Regions from separate parts of the Micromonospora polyrhachis genome, predicted to be linked through region 2. Evidence: riboswitches for the same ligand, from Rfam matches in the RefSeq annotation. Region 2 holds a riboswitch; each other region holds the start of a gene.
The links. Region 2 has a riboswitch for cobalamin ahead of FHR38_RS31015 (acyl-CoA thioesterase). Riboswitches for the same ligand answer to the same signal wherever they lie in the genome.
Positions count from the first base shown of each region.

Region 1 (4,749 bases), 7.0 Mb from region 2:
GTCATCGGTGCCTTGCGCGCCACGTCGCCGTAGATGATGGGCGGGCGGACGCAGCGGGAGCCATACGACTGGACCCAGCCGTGCTCGGTGGCGGCGAATCCGTCGAGTTGCTCGCCGAAGTACTGGACCATGTCGTTGCGTTCCGGTTCGCCGTGCACGAGCACGTCCAGGCCCAGTTCCTCCTGCAGCCGGATGACGTGCTCTACCTCGGCTCGCATCCGAGACCTGTAGTCGGCGTCGTCGAGGGTGCCGGCCCGGTACGCGGCGCGAACCTTGCGCAGTTCGGCCGTCTGCGGGAACGAACCGATCGTGGTGGTCGGTAGCTCCGGCAGTTCCAGCCTCTGCTGCTGGGCAGCGGCCCGGTTGGCGTAGTCGCCGCGCTGCCGGTCCGCCGGGCGCAGCGCGGCGAGTCGACCCCGTACGTCGTCGTGCCGCCACTTCGTCGGGGCGGGTGGCAGCGGTGCGGGCAGGTGGGCGGTGCGGTCGCGCAGCGCACGGCCGAGCAGGACGACCTCGTCGACCTTCTGCCGGGCGAACGCGAGCCGTGCATGCAGGTCGGGATCGAGGTGGGTCTCGACAGCGAGGTCGACCGGGAGATGCAGCAGCGAGCATGAGGTGGAAACGGCGATGTGGTCGGCCAACGCGGTGACCGTTGCCCCGGCGGCGACGGCGGCCCGCAGGTCGCTACGCCAGATGTTGCGGCCGTCGACCAGGCCGGCGACGATCGTCTTGCCCCGTAGCGGACCGGCGGCGGCGAGCCGGTCGAGGTTGCCGGGCCCGGCAACCAGGTCCAGGCCGATCGCCTCGACGGGGGTGTCCAGCAGCGCCGGCAGGGCGTCACCGAGCTCGCCGAAGTAGGTGGCGACGAAGATCCGTGGCCGGGGCGCGATCTCACCGAGTCGGGTGTAGGCGCGGTGCAGGGCGTCGATCTCGGCCGGGCTGCGGTCGACGACGTACGCAGGCTCGTCGAGCTGCACCCAGGCCACGCCCACCTGGGCCAGGGCGGTGAGGATCCCGGCGTACGCCTCGACGAGGTCGTCGAGGCGGGCAAACGGGTCATTGCCCTTGGCCAGTAGCAGGAACGTGCCTGGCCCGACCAGCACCGGTCGGGTGGTGATACCCAGTTCGCGGGCTTCGGTGTACTCGCGCAGTGCCTTGGTCGGGTTCGCGGTGAAGACGGTGTCCGGACCGATCTCCGGCACCAGGTAGTGGTAGTTGGTGTCGAACCACTTCGTCAGTTCCAGCGCGGGCTCGGCGTCGACGCCACGGGCCATCGCGAAGTAGGTGTCCAGTGGGGAAAGCCCGAGCCGGGCGAAGCGACCGGGGATCGCGCCGACGGCGACGGCGGTGTCGAGCATGTGGTCGTAGTAGGAGAACGTGTTCGACGGGATCGCGTCGAGGCGGGCATTGGCCAGCGTTCGCCACACCTCGGCGCGTAGCCCGGCGGCAGTCTTCTCCAGGTGGTCGGCGTCGATTCTGCCGGCCCAGTACGCCTCGACGGCGTTCTTCAGCTCCCGGTTGGCGCCGATGCGCGGATAGCCGAGCACGGTGCTCTGGCCGAATGCGGTACTGGTACTCATCAAAGGGGGTCCTTCCCTCGAGGTGCCCGGCGGGCACGGGAGGGGAAGGCAGGGTACGGCGAGGTACCGGCTTCCGCCCTGACCCTCCCGAGAGGCCGCCGGCGGCGCACACCGGGTGGTGTGCGCAGCGCTGGCAGGTCTTCGGACTCGCGGGCATGACACCAGGTCGCCTACTGGCCGTCGCTTCCCAGACCTTCCGGTCCAGTGCTTCGTTGACGGCGGTCGTTCCCACTCACCGCTGCGGGGCAGTCCCGGTCTCTCACCGGGTTCCCTCTTGCGACGCCCCACCCTGCGGGGTGGGGCGAACCAGCACCGTCCGCCATCGTACGGGCCTGATGGTGGGATCGGCGCCAGACTGTCCGATGTTCGGGACGGTGTCTGGGCGGTGTCGGGTTGACCTGTCGTTCGACGTCCGTGGCATCAGACGGTGCCACCTGGACCGGAAGGTCGATATGGGCGTCGTGACGTCCGGGCCTGTCCTGCGGAGATTCGCGCCATGGCCGATGTGTTCCGACCGGTGGCGGATGGCTGTGACCGGGTGGTTGCTGTCCTGGGCGGCAGCGCCGCCCAGGACAGCAGACCGGCCTCTCCGGTCAGCGGACATCGTCGAATCAGAGGATGCCGGCGAATCAGAACTCGTCGTCGAAGCTGACCGAGCCGGTCACGCCGACCTGGTAGGCGGACACCCGCCGCTCAAAGAAGTTCGACAGTTCCTGGACGTCCTGGAGTTCCATGAACGCGAACGGGTTGCGGCTGCCGTAGATCGGTTCGATGCCGAGCATGGCCAGGCGCCGGTCGGCGACGTGCTGTAGATATTCCCGCATGTCGGGCAGTGACATCCCGGATACGCCCTGTTCGAGCAGGTCGGCGGCGAACTGCACCTCGCATTCGACGGCTTCGGCCAGCATGTCCTTGACCTGCTGTTCCATGTCGGCGTCGAAGAGGTCCGGTTCTTCGGCGCGTACGGTGTCCACGACGTCGAAGGCGAAGGCCATGTGCATGGACTCGTCGCGGAACACCCAGTTGGTGCCCGACGCGAGGCCGTGTAGCACTCCCCGGGAACGCAGGAAGTAGACGTAGGCGAACGCGCCGTAGAAGAACAGTCCTTCGATGCAGGCGGCGAAGCAGATCAGGTTGAGCAGGAACGCCCGCCGGTCCTCGCGAGTCCTCAGCTCACGCAGTTCGGAGAGGGAATCGATCCATTTGAAGCAGAACTCGGCCTTGCGGGCGATCGAGGGGATGTTCTCCACCGCTGCGAACGCCGCGAACCGTTCCTTCTCGTCGGGCACGTACGTGTCGAGCAGGTTCAGGTAGAACTGGACGTGCACGGCCTCCTCGTACAGCTGACGGGAGAGATAGAGGCGGCCTTCCGGGGAGTTGACGTGCTGGTAGAGGTTGAGCACCAGGTTGTTGGCGACGATGGTGTCGCCGGTGGCGAAGAACGCCACCAGCCGGGACACCAGGTGCTGCTCGGCCGGGGACAGCTTGGCCAGGTCGGCGAGGTCGGAGTGCAGGTCGACCTCCTCGACGGTCCAGGTGTTCTTGATGGCGTCCTTGAACCGGTCGAAGAACCGCGGATAGCGCATCGGCCGGAGGGTCAGATCCATGCCAGGGTCGAGCAGCATGTGCCGCTCCCCCATCGTGGTGCTGGTGCTGGTGCGGGATTCGGGAATGGTGGTCACTGGCAGGCCTCACAGCTTTCGGGGTTTTCCAGGGAGCAGGCCAGCGCCTCCTCGTCGCTCACCGCGACGATCGGCTTGGCGGCCGGGGTGACGGCGACGGTGGCCTGCTGGATGCGGGTCGCGGGACGGGACCGCAGGTAGTAGGTGGTCTTCAGTCCCGATTTCCAGGCGTACAGGTACATCGACGAGAGTTTGCCGATGGTCGGCGCACTCATGAACAGGTTCAGCGACTGGGACTGGTCGATGAACGGTGCGCGGGCGGCAGCCAGGTCGATCAGGGCCCGTTGCGGCAGTTCCCACGCGGTGCGGAACAGTTCCCGTACCTCGACGGGGAGGTCGGAGATTCCCTGCACCGATCCATCCGCCCGTTTGATCTGGTCCCGGATCGCCGCCGTCCACAGCCCTCGCTGCTTCAGCTCATTGACGAGGTACGTGTTGATCTGGAGAAACTCTCCGGACATCGTCTCGCGCTTGAACAGGTTGGACACCTGCGGTTCGATGCACTCGTAGCAGCCGGCGATCGAGGCGATCGTGGCGGTCGGCGCGATCGCCACCAGCAGCGAGTTCCGCAGGCCGTGCGCCGCGATCGACGATCGCAACGCGGCCCACCGGTCGACCTGGGCTGGCTCGGCACCCCACAGGTCGGGGTGCAGTTCACCGCGGGCCGCACGGGTCTCGGCGTAGGCCGGATGGGGGCCGAACCGCTCGGCAAGCCCGGCTGAGGTCTCCAGGGCGGTCAGGAGGATCTCCTCCTGCACCCTGGTCGACAGTTCCCGGGCCTGCGGAGAGTCGAACGGCAGGCGCAGGGCGAAGAACGCGTCCTGCAGGCCCATCAGTCCGAGCCCGACCGGCCGCCAACGCGGATTGGACGCCGCCGCCTGCGCGGCCGGGTAGTAGTTGATGTCGATCACCCGGTCGAGGAACACCACGGCGGTGCGTACCGTTGCCCGTAGTTTCTCCCAGTCGATGCCCTCGGCGGTGAGGTGGGCACCGAGGTTGACCGAGCCCAGGTTGCAGACCGCGGTCTCGGTGTCGTTGTTCACCTCCAGGATCTCGGTGCACAGATTGGACAGGTGGATCGTGTTGCCCGGCGCTCCGGTCTGGTTGGACAGCCGGTTGGACGCGTCCTTGAACGTCATCCACCCGTTGCCGGTCTGCGCCAGGGTGCGCATCATCCGCCCATACAGGTCCCGGGCCTTGACCGTCCGGACAGCCTTCTTCTCAGCCGCCCGGTACGCCTCGTCGAAGGCGTCGCCGAAAAGGTCGGGCAGCTCGGGCGCGTCGGTGGGATCGATCAGCGACCAGTCGTCGTCTGCCTCGACCCGGCGCATGAACTCGTCCGGGATCCAGTTGGCCAGGTTCAGGTTGTGCGTACGCCGGGAGTCCTCGCCGGTGTTGTCACGTAACTCCAGGAACTCCTCGACGTCCGGATGCCACGGCTCCAGGTAGACGCAGGCCGCGCCCTTGCGCCGGCCGCCCTGGTTCAC
Region 1 covers NZ_JACHJW010000001.1:38,501-43,249, forward strand. Annotated here, with positions in the region: gene metE (5-methyltetrahydropteroyltriglutamate--homocysteine S-methyltransferase) at 1-1,580, opposite strand, end outside; cobalamin riboswitch at 1,696-1,906, opposite strand; gene FHR38_RS00205 (ribonucleotide-diphosphate reductase subunit beta) at 2,210-3,220, opposite strand; gene FHR38_RS00210 (ribonucleoside-diphosphate reductase subunit alpha) at 3,259-4,749, opposite strand, start outside.
Region 1: it holds a riboswitch for cobalamin, as region 2 does, so the genes downstream of both, metE (5-methyltetrahydropteroyltriglutamate--homocysteine S-methyltransferase) here and FHR38_RS31015 (acyl-CoA thioesterase) in region 2, are expected to answer to the same signal.

Region 2 (4,749 bases):
GCAACGGATCGTCACCGGGCTCGACCCGGCCCGTCATCCGCAGGAGTTCGCCTGGGCACGCGGGGTCGGTGAGGCGGGCTGGGCCCAACTGCGGGCGTATGTCCAGGGCGGTGGCAACCTGGTCGCCATCGGCGACGGGGCGGACACCGCGCGGGAGTTGCTCGACCTGCCGATCCGCAACGTCGTACCGACCAACCGCGATCAGTTCAACGTGCCGGGCGCGCTGGTGCAGAACACCTTCGACCCGGCCACTCCGGCGGCTTGGGGCATGCCGGCACAGTGGCCGGTGTGGTTCTACAACAACGCCGCCTACCAGGTCACCGGCACCGGGGCCCGGGTGGCGGCCAGCTATCCGACCCGGGGTGAGCTGTTGGCCAGCGGGTACGCCCATGGCCAGCAGGCCCTCGCCGGCCTGGCCAACGTCGTGTCGTTCGACGTGGGGCAGGGCCAGGTGACCATCGCGGGCGGCGAGATCACCTTCCGGAGCTGGCCACGTGCCGCCTTCCCGGTGCTCTACAACTCCATCTACCACGGTCCGGCACAGCCGGCGGACGCACCACGGTTCGACTGACCGTCTCGCGTGGCGGTGGCCGGGCCGGCCACCGCCTCCCGGGAGCGATCGGCGAACGTTCGCCGGCTCAGCCGACCGGCAGGCCGGTCAACCAGTCCTGCCAGACCTGCCGTGTCCCGGCCGGGTCGGCATCGGCGGCGAAGATGTGGTGCCCGACGACCAGGACGTTGCCTCGGTCCGGACCGGAGTGGATGAACCGGTAGAGGGCGTCGGTGGTCCGTACGCCGAAGTAGGTCGGCAGCTCCACGAGGTCCACAACCCCGCCGGTTGGTGGCAGTCCAGGCAGTTCGAGCCGGGCAGGTTGCCCCGCGACGGCAGGGCCGGTGAGCCCGAACGCGCTGGTCACCGCCGCCCACACTTGGTCGGGATCGCCGGCACCGGGCCGAAACGCGGTGACCGGGGTTCCGGTACGACCAGCGAAGTGCGCCAGGTACGCCGTTAGCGTCCCGAGGTACATGTCCCAGCCAACACGTAGGGCGTCGTACTCGGTCTCCCAGTTGTCGCCGAGCACGCCGCTGTGCACCATCCGCAGCACGGTGCTGCCCTGGTCGCGGCCTTCGATCAGGTATTCGATGGCCATGAAGGTGCCATCCGGTCCTGGTTCGGTCTGGTACGCGTACCGCTTCCCGGGCTCCCAGGCCGTCACCGTCGCGTCCTCGACCTCGCCGGCCATGGCGAACCGGTGCCGACCACCTTCGCGCGGTTCGACCTCGCTGTGTCCCATGAACCAGGAGTCGATGCCCGGACCGGTGGCGATCGCAGACCAGACCTCCTCCGGGGTGGCGGACAGTTCGATTTCCTTGCCGAGTTCAAACGGGTGTCCCATGGTGGCACCTCTCTGTGTCGGTGGGCTGGCCTATCCGGTCGATCGGATCGGGCAGGGCTGACGACCCGGTCAGGGCTTCTCGGAATCGGGCGTACGATTCGGTGGGCTCACACTCGGATGCAGGGCAATCACCATCCGGTGCGTACGCCCCTCGGAGGCCTGTTCGTCGTGGTATTTGCCGACCAGGCGGGTGACGGTGGCGGCCAACTCCTCGGCGAAGGCCGCCCGGTCGCTGGCTGAAGCGAAGCGGATGTCGGCGTCGAGGGCGAAGGTCCCCACCCGTTTCTTGACCCGGTCCGCGCCGCTGATCAGCGCACCCACGTCCTGGACGAGTCGGGCGGAGATCGCCAGTAGCCACCGCGCGGAGAGCCGGTCCGGTGCCTGGGCCGGATCCGGGCGTACGGCGGCGAGTGCGGTTGGTGAGATCACGTAGGACGCGGCGGTGGCCTGCATGACGCGCTCGGTGACGTTCCCCTTTCGGCGCTCCTCGACCAGCTCGATCAGGCCGTGCTGCTCCAGTGTTCGCAGGTGGTAGTTGACCTTCTGGCGGGCGAGGCCAACCCGGGCCGCGAGCATCGTCGCCGAGGCTGGTTCGGCGAGTGCGGCGAGCAACCGCGCCCGGATCGGGTCGAGCGATGCCTCCGCCGCCGCCGGCTCCTCGATCACTGCGATGTCGAACATGCCACCACCTTCTCACCGACATATTTTCTTGTCAAGAAAAGTTCAATCGTCGGCCCACCGATCCTCCGACTTCGTTAGCCCGTACGCCGCGACCCGCTCGCCGGCCATCCGCAACATGCCCGAGCCCGGATCGTTACCCGCGACTGAGACGGCGACGTACGGGGACACCTGCGCGTCGAGGCAAGCACCGGTCGTTGGACCCGGCTCGGTTTCAACGGCTACGCGGAGGGCGGGAGTACCCCTCCACTGGACGCACGGCCCTCCGTGCTCATGACCGAGACCGCCCTCTCGCTCCGGGTGTCCCTGCTGGTGGTGGCTGTCATGGGTCGACGGTTGGCCCGGTACGGTGGGGACAGCTGGTTGGCACACTCCGGTCGGTCTATGTGAGACTCTGCCCGTGACGACCCCTCCGCCGCCGGGTGTGCCCCAGCCGCCGGGTGCGATTCCGCCAGATCCGGACACGACACAGTGGTCCGTAGATCCCAGCGTCCTTCCACCGGGACCGGGCACCCCGCTACCACCGCCAATGCCTCCGAAGCGCAATGGCCCCCTCATCATCGGGGTGATCGCCGGGGTGCTGGCACTGTGCCTACTGGGAACCTGCGGGATCGCGGTGGCCGCGGTGGCCTTCTTCAACGCCAAGGACGACCGGCAGAATCAGGCGACCGGTGATACTGACCCGTGGACCTCGCCCACCCCGCGAAGGACCAATTACCCGACACCGTCCAAGACGGAGACGGACTCGCCGAACCGACTCCCGACAACCAAGGCACCGCCGCCCCCGCCGGCGAAGATCGGGCAGTGCATCGCTGTCAGCGAGCAGGGCGACTTCCAGGGGGTCGGCAACTGCAACGGCACTCGTGGCACCTACCGGGTGCTCTCGGTGGACTACGAGCGGAACGACTGCGCAAACCCCAAAGCCGCATACATTACCGAAGATGGCTATCGACTGTGTCTGGAACTACACCTGGTGCGCTTCTACTGTTACAAGTTCCCGAAGGGTAACGGCTGGATCGTGGCTGCGTCGAAATGCAAGGCAAAGGGCACCGTCCACATCATCGACATCGTTCCCGGCGCCGCCAACGACCGCCAGTGCACCCGCGACTACAAATGGAACCGCTGGTATCGGTTCACCGACCCGGTCGTCGTCTACTGCGTCATGCAGTACTAGCGCCACCAGAGGCTAGCGCGACCAAAGCGGGGCAGCCTTGGTGACGATCCGCAGGACACCTGCGCGCTGGCCCGTCCCCGGCCGGCTATGCTCGTCCACGGCGCTGGTCCGCCCCGGGTATTGGCTGCTCGGGCGGCGTAAGAGGGAACCCGGTGAGAGTCCGGGACTGCCCCGCAGCGGTGAGCGGGAACGACCGCCGTCAGACGCACTGGACGAAGCACGTCTGGGAAGCGACGGCCAGTAGGACGCCATCGGAGGCTGTCTCCGATGCGATGCCCGCGAGTCCGAAGACCTGCCCGCGCTGCGTACACGAACCCGTGTGCGCAGCCGTCGGCTTCGCGGGTGGGCCGGGCGGACGACGCGCCGTGGCCGGCTGGTGCCGCGACGTGGCAGGCCGCTGCCTCCCGGGGATCGACGGTTCGGTTCTCGAGGGACGGACTGTAGTTGTGACCACCACCATCGTTTCCCCGCCCGACGTCGGCGACGGCCGACCGCCTTCGGCCTCGCACCTGACCCTGTCGCAGATCATGGACCAGCACCACACCAACCTGATGGGTACCGTCCACGGCGGCCGGATCCTCAACCTCATCGACTCCGTTGCCGGCGTCGTGGCCGCCCGGCACTCCGATGGTCCGGCGGTGACCGCCGCCATCGATGAGACCGCCTTCCTGCGGGCGGTACGCGTCGGCGACGTCGTACACGTCGACGCGCGGATCACCTGGGCCGGCCGTAGCTCGATGGAGGTCGCCGTCAGGGTCACCGCCGATCGGTGGGACCGGGCGGTACCGGCCGACACGGTAGCCACCGCGCACCTGGTCATGGTCGCCGTGGACAACGCGGGTCGGCCGCGTGCCGTCCCCGCCCTGCTACCGGAGACGGACGACGACCGGCGCCGCTACCGGGAGGCCCGGATCCGGCGTGAGCACCGGCTGACCCTACGGCAGGCACTCCTCCAGCACACCACCGAGGGCTGAGTCGTGGGCCCCGTCTCCACCAGTGTGCTGGTCGGCTACCTCGCCGCGATCACCCTTCTCATGATCACGCCCGGACCGGACATGATGTTCGTCCTGGCCAACGCCGCCCGGTACGGCGTCCGCGCCGGAGTCGTCGCCGCGGTCGGCGTCGCCGTCGGCGAGGCCATCCACGTCCTGGCCGTCGTGCTGGGACTGGCCACGGTGATCGCCACCTCGCCGGTGCTGTTCACCGCGATCAGATGGGGTGGTGCGGCGTACCTGGTTCTGCTCGGCCTGCTCGCACTACGCCGAAGTCCGCAGCCGGGTACCGACCTGGCCGGACCGGCCAACGCCGAGTTGCGCCGGGCCTTCAGCCGGGGGCTCATGACCAACCTGCTCAACCCGAAGATGATCCTGTTCAGCGTCGCGTTCCTCCCCCAGTTCGTGGACGCGTCCGCCGGCAACGTCACGGCGCAACTGGTCACCCTCGGTGCGCTGTTCGTGCTGGTGCAGCTGACCGTCGACATCGGCCTGGGCATGCTGGCCG
Region 2 covers NZ_JACHJW010000001.1:7,019,878-7,024,626, forward strand. Annotated here, with positions in the region: gene FHR38_RS30995 (M14 family zinc carboxypeptidase) at 1-571, shown strand, start outside; gene FHR38_RS31000 (SRPBCC family protein) at 639-1,397, opposite strand; gene FHR38_RS31005 (ArsR/SmtB family transcription factor) at 1,467-2,078, opposite strand; gene FHR38_RS31010 (hypothetical protein) at 2,641-3,249, shown strand; cobalamin riboswitch at 3,337-3,563, shown strand; gene FHR38_RS31015 (acyl-CoA thioesterase) at 3,777-4,223, shown strand; gene FHR38_RS31020 (LysE family translocator) at 4,227-4,749, shown strand, end outside.

Region 3 (4,749 bases), 6.6 Mb from region 2:
CGTTCCAGTGCCTCGAACGGGTCGTCGGTCCAGCCCACGGGTAGTTGCGAGGAGTTGGTGTAGTACGGGTTCTCGTCGGTGCCCGCCTGCAGAATCCGGGGGAACCGGCGTCGGTCCTCCTTCGCGAAGCGGTAGGTGGTGCCCTCGGCCGGGGTCGCCTCCAGGTTGTAGAGGTGACCGGTCTGCTCCTGGAACTCGACCATGCGGGTTCGTACGTGGTCGAGAAGCCGCACGGCAAGAGCATGCCCCGCCGGGGCGGTGATGTCGTACGCGTCGTGCGTGAAGTTGCGGATCATCTCGTTGATGCCGTTGACGCCGATGGTCGAGAAATGATTACGCAGCGTACCCATGTAACGCTTGGTGTAGGGAAAGAGGCCCTCGTCGATCAGATCCTGGACCGTGACCCGCTTGATCTCCAGGCTGTCGCGGGCGAGCTCCAACAGCCGGTCGAGGGCCTCTAACAGGCCCTGCTCGTCACCCGCGTACAGGTATCCGAGGCGGGCGCAGTTGACGGTGACCACACCCAGGGAGCCGGTCTGCTCGGCGCTGCCGAACAGACCGTTGCCGCGCTTGAGCAGCTCGGTGAGGTTCAGTTGCAGGCGGCAGCACATCGAGCGGATCATGCCGGGGTCGAGGTCGGAATTGATGAAGTTCTGGAAGTACGGGAGCCCGTACTTCGCGGTCATGGCGAACAGCCGCTCGGCGTTCTCGCTCTCCCAGGGGAAGTCCTTGGTGATGTTGTAGGTGGGGATCGGGAAAGTGAAGACCCGACCGGTCGCGTCACCCGTCGTCATGACCTCGATGTACGCGCGGTTGACCAGGTCCATCTCGGCCTGCAGATCCCCGTAGGTGAAGTCCATCTCCGCACCGTCGATCTCCGGTGCCTGCTCGCGAAGGTCCTCGGGGCAGGTCCAGTCGAAGGTAAGGTTGGTGAACGGCGTCTGGGTGCCCCAACGGGATGGCACGTTGAGGTTGTGCACCATCTCCTGCATGCACTGGTGCACCTCCTCGTACGTCATGGAGTCCTTGCGCACGAACGGCGCCATGTAGGTGTCGAAGGAGCTGAACGCCTGGGCACCGGCCCATTCGTTCTGTAGCGTGCCGAGAAAGTTGACGATCTGTCCGACCGCCGAGGAGAAGTGCCTCGGTGGCGCCGAGTCGATCTGACCGGGCACCCCGTTGAAACCCTCGGTCAGCAGGGTGCGCAGGGACCATCCTGCGCAGTAACCCGAGAGCATGTCCAGGTCGTGGATATGGAAGTCGCCTTCGCGATGGGCGCGGCCGATGGCCTCGGGATAGACCTGGTCGAGCCAGTAGTTGGCGACCACCTTGCCAGCCGTGTTCAGGATGAGTCCCCCGAGCGAGTAGCCCTGATTCGCGTTGGCGGTGACCCGCCAGTCGCTACGGTCCAAATACTCGGTCACCGAGTCCACGGCGTTGATCTGTGTCACGTCAGCCCTCCCACGAGGCGGTACGGAGAAGAGACCTCACCGCGCCCAGATGCGCGGGAGGTGCCGGCAGGTATCGGGCTCGGACCGTCATGCGGCCGCTCACCGTTGCGGGGCAGCCCCGGATTCCCACCGGGTTCCCTGTTGCCTCGACAGGCCTATACGACTGCCTGCCGAACCGACCGCCAAAACACTACACCTGGGGGTTGAAGCGATAAGCCGCCGCAATATGTTGAGTGACTTTCGACCTTGAGGGCAGGACTTAGGTCCCGTGATCCACCCGGAGCACATTTCCACAGAGGACCTCACCCGCAGTCAGACCGAGCGTTCTCGCTGCCAAGCAGTAGAAGTAGACGGTGCTGTGTGGTTCGTATGGGAGCCGAGCTACTCACATGGAGCGGTGGAGAGACGAGCGGGGCGGTCCAGGCCGTACCTGTGGATATCCCTGTGGTCGTCCACAGGGTGCACCTCGCCGGTTGACCACAAGCCGTGCTGGTTGCCTACAGTGATGCGCGTTTCAGCCATTCGTGAAGGTGAGGGTTGGCTGGTGGGTGACAAGGGTTCGGTGCAGGGGTTGGCGTTTGAGCGGTGGGGTGTGCGGCCGACGTCGGCGCACGCGCGCTTCACCGAGCCGGGGTGGTCGTACGAGGAGCGGGTCGGCCGGGCTTGCCCTCGCTGCGCTGGCGCGCTGCACAGCTTCCGCAAGCCGTACGAGCGGGCGGGTCGGACGCAGCGGTATGTCGCATTGGTGTGTCCGGGGTGCCCGGCGACGTTCACGCTGGCCGACCTGGGGGCGAGGAAGTACGACGATGTCCGGCAGCCGGTGTTGAGCAGGGCCGCGCAGGAGACTTCGACGGCTTCGGCAAGGCCCTTCAGGCCGTCGGCGGCGGCCGGAGAGGATGCTCAGCGGGCGCTGGTGTTGCAGTTCTGGCGGTCCGTGGAGCTGTTCGATGCGCAGAAGCTGGATCCGCCGAATCCTCGGGAACGCCGATATGAGGTGCGGCCGGGGCAGCATCTGCCGTGGGAGGCTGGGCACCCGTTGGGCCGAGAGGCTATGCGGAAAGACTTGGTCTGGCGGCATTCCGTGTACGGCGGGGTGTTCGAACTGGACCGGCTACACGGGACATTGGAGCGGGTATTCGGCGACTCGGGACCGGATACGGATGAGCGTGCGCCGCGCGGCAACAGTGCGCTGTTCGCTGCGGCGGTGACTGAGGATGGCCGGTTGCTGCTGGGGTCGCTGGTGTTGTCGACGGCCGCGTGGGCGGTGGGACGGGTGCGGCGACCCGGGCCAGGTGCCTCGGGCTGGCTGGAGGGCTTCGATGCGGCGGCGAACCAGTTCGTCACGGCGGCGTGCGAGATGGTGGCTGCCGCTGAGGACGATGCGGTAGCGCAGGCGTTGGCCGAAGAGGGGGTGGTGGTGAGCCGCCCGGTGGATCAGGCGACTCTGTTGGCCCTGGTCAGCCTGGCCGTCGGGCAGTTGGGCGTGGCCGACGTGCTGGCTCCGGCAGGGCTTCGCGTGCACAGCGAACGCGTTGGGCGGAAGCGGGCGCACGACGTACAGGTGGATTTCCTCAACAGCTTCTATATGAATGACCTGGCCCAGGTCGCCGACGCGGTCGCCGACGGCGACTATGGACCCGCGCTGGCGGACTTCCTGACTCCCAATGACGCGCTAACGAGGATTCGCCGACGCAATGTAAGAGATTCCGACGTGCAGGACGCGTTGCTGGAACAGCTGGCACCGACGCGGATCCCCGTCGGGCGGTGGCCTGCCAAGGTCAGCCATCCGCTGGCGGCAAGCCAACAGCTGGCTATCAATGCAGTGATGGATCGGCTCGGCGGGCCGGGCGGCGTCTTCGCCGTGAACGGGCCGCCTGGCACAGGCAAGACCACCATGCTGCGCGACCTGGTCGCCGCAGTAGTGGTGGATCGGGCCGTACGGCTGACGGAGTTGCCGGATCCGACGGCGGGGTTCGGCGAACAACGGCTGGCGTGGCGCACTGAGCATTGTCAGCGGTGGATTCGGCCGCTGCGAGCCGAGTTGGCCGGCTTCGAGATGGTGGTTGCCTCGGCGAACAACGGTGCGGTCGCTAACGTCACCCGGGAGATCCCGCAGCGCAAGGCAATCGACGACGCGTGGATGGACCAGGCGGGCTACTTATCCGAGCATGCCACCCGGCTGCTCGGTGAGCCTGCGTGGGGTCTGGTCGCGACGCGGTTGGGCAACAAGACCAACTGCAACGAGTTCGTTGGCCGCTTCTGGTATGGCAACCCGGCTGATCCGAGTAGGAAGCCTGGTGAGGAAGGACCCGGTTTCCACGAGTGGTTGGGCACGGTAGGTGCCGGGACCAACTCGTGCGACTGGGGCAGTGCCGTGTCGGCGTTCCGTGCCGCCGCCGCTGTGGAGCGACGGATCCGCGAGGCGCGCCAGGCGGTGCACGAGGCGCTACGACAACTATCTGCCCTGGAGCAGGCGAGTGACGTCGCCGAGCGGACGTGGCGGACCGCGGACAATGTGTGGAGGGCGGCCCAGGCGACAGCGAGGGAGGCTGATCAGGCTGTGGTTGCCGCGAGCCAGGTGGTGCAGGTCGCACGCCAGCGGCGGCAGGAACATCTCGCAGCAAAACCGGGCCTTTGGGAGATGCTGTTCACTCTCGGAAAGGCGATTCGGCGTTGGCACCGCGAGGACGAGCCTCTTGCCGAGGCTGTGCGGCGTACTGAGGCTGGCCTTGCCGCTGCCGCGAGCGCTGCCCATGCAGCGGGCCAGGCCGTTGCCAACGCCACGCACCGTGCCGCCAACGCCATGACCGACCGGGACCGGGCCGTGCAGGCCCTCTCCGCAGCACAGAACCTCATCACCGAGGCCCGGCGCGAATTCGGGCACAGCGTGCCCGATGTTGAGCGACAAGGCGAGCCGATCTGGCGGAAAACCAGCGGGCCGTGGCTCGACGAGGAATGGAACGCTGCCCGAACTCTGGTATTCCTCGCTGCCCTCGACCTGCATCAGGCGTTCATCGCCGGCGCGGCGAGCATCATGCGTGGCAACCTGCGTACGGCGATGGATGTGCTGACCGGGCAGGTGCCGACCGGCGTGTCGGAGTCGGTGGTCCGCCAGGCCTGGCAGTCGTTGTTTCTCGTGGTGCCGGTGGTGTCCACAACGTTCGCGTCGGTAAGCCGGCTGTTGGGGCGGCTTGGCCGCGAGGCGCTGGGCTGGCTGCTCATCGACGAGGCCGGCCAGGCCGTTCCGCAGGCCGCGGTCGGGGCGATGTGGCGGGCCAAACGGGTCGTCGCGGTCGGC
Region 3 covers NZ_JACHJW010000001.1:373,193-377,941, forward strand. Annotated here, with positions in the region: gene FHR38_RS01380 (ribonucleoside triphosphate reductase) at 1-1,451, opposite strand, end outside; cobalamin riboswitch at 1,500-1,644, opposite strand; gene FHR38_RS33040 (DEAD/DEAH box helicase) at 1,996-4,749, shown strand, end outside.
Region 3: it holds a riboswitch for cobalamin, as region 2 does, so the genes downstream of both, FHR38_RS01380 (ribonucleoside triphosphate reductase) here and FHR38_RS31015 (acyl-CoA thioesterase) in region 2, are expected to answer to the same signal.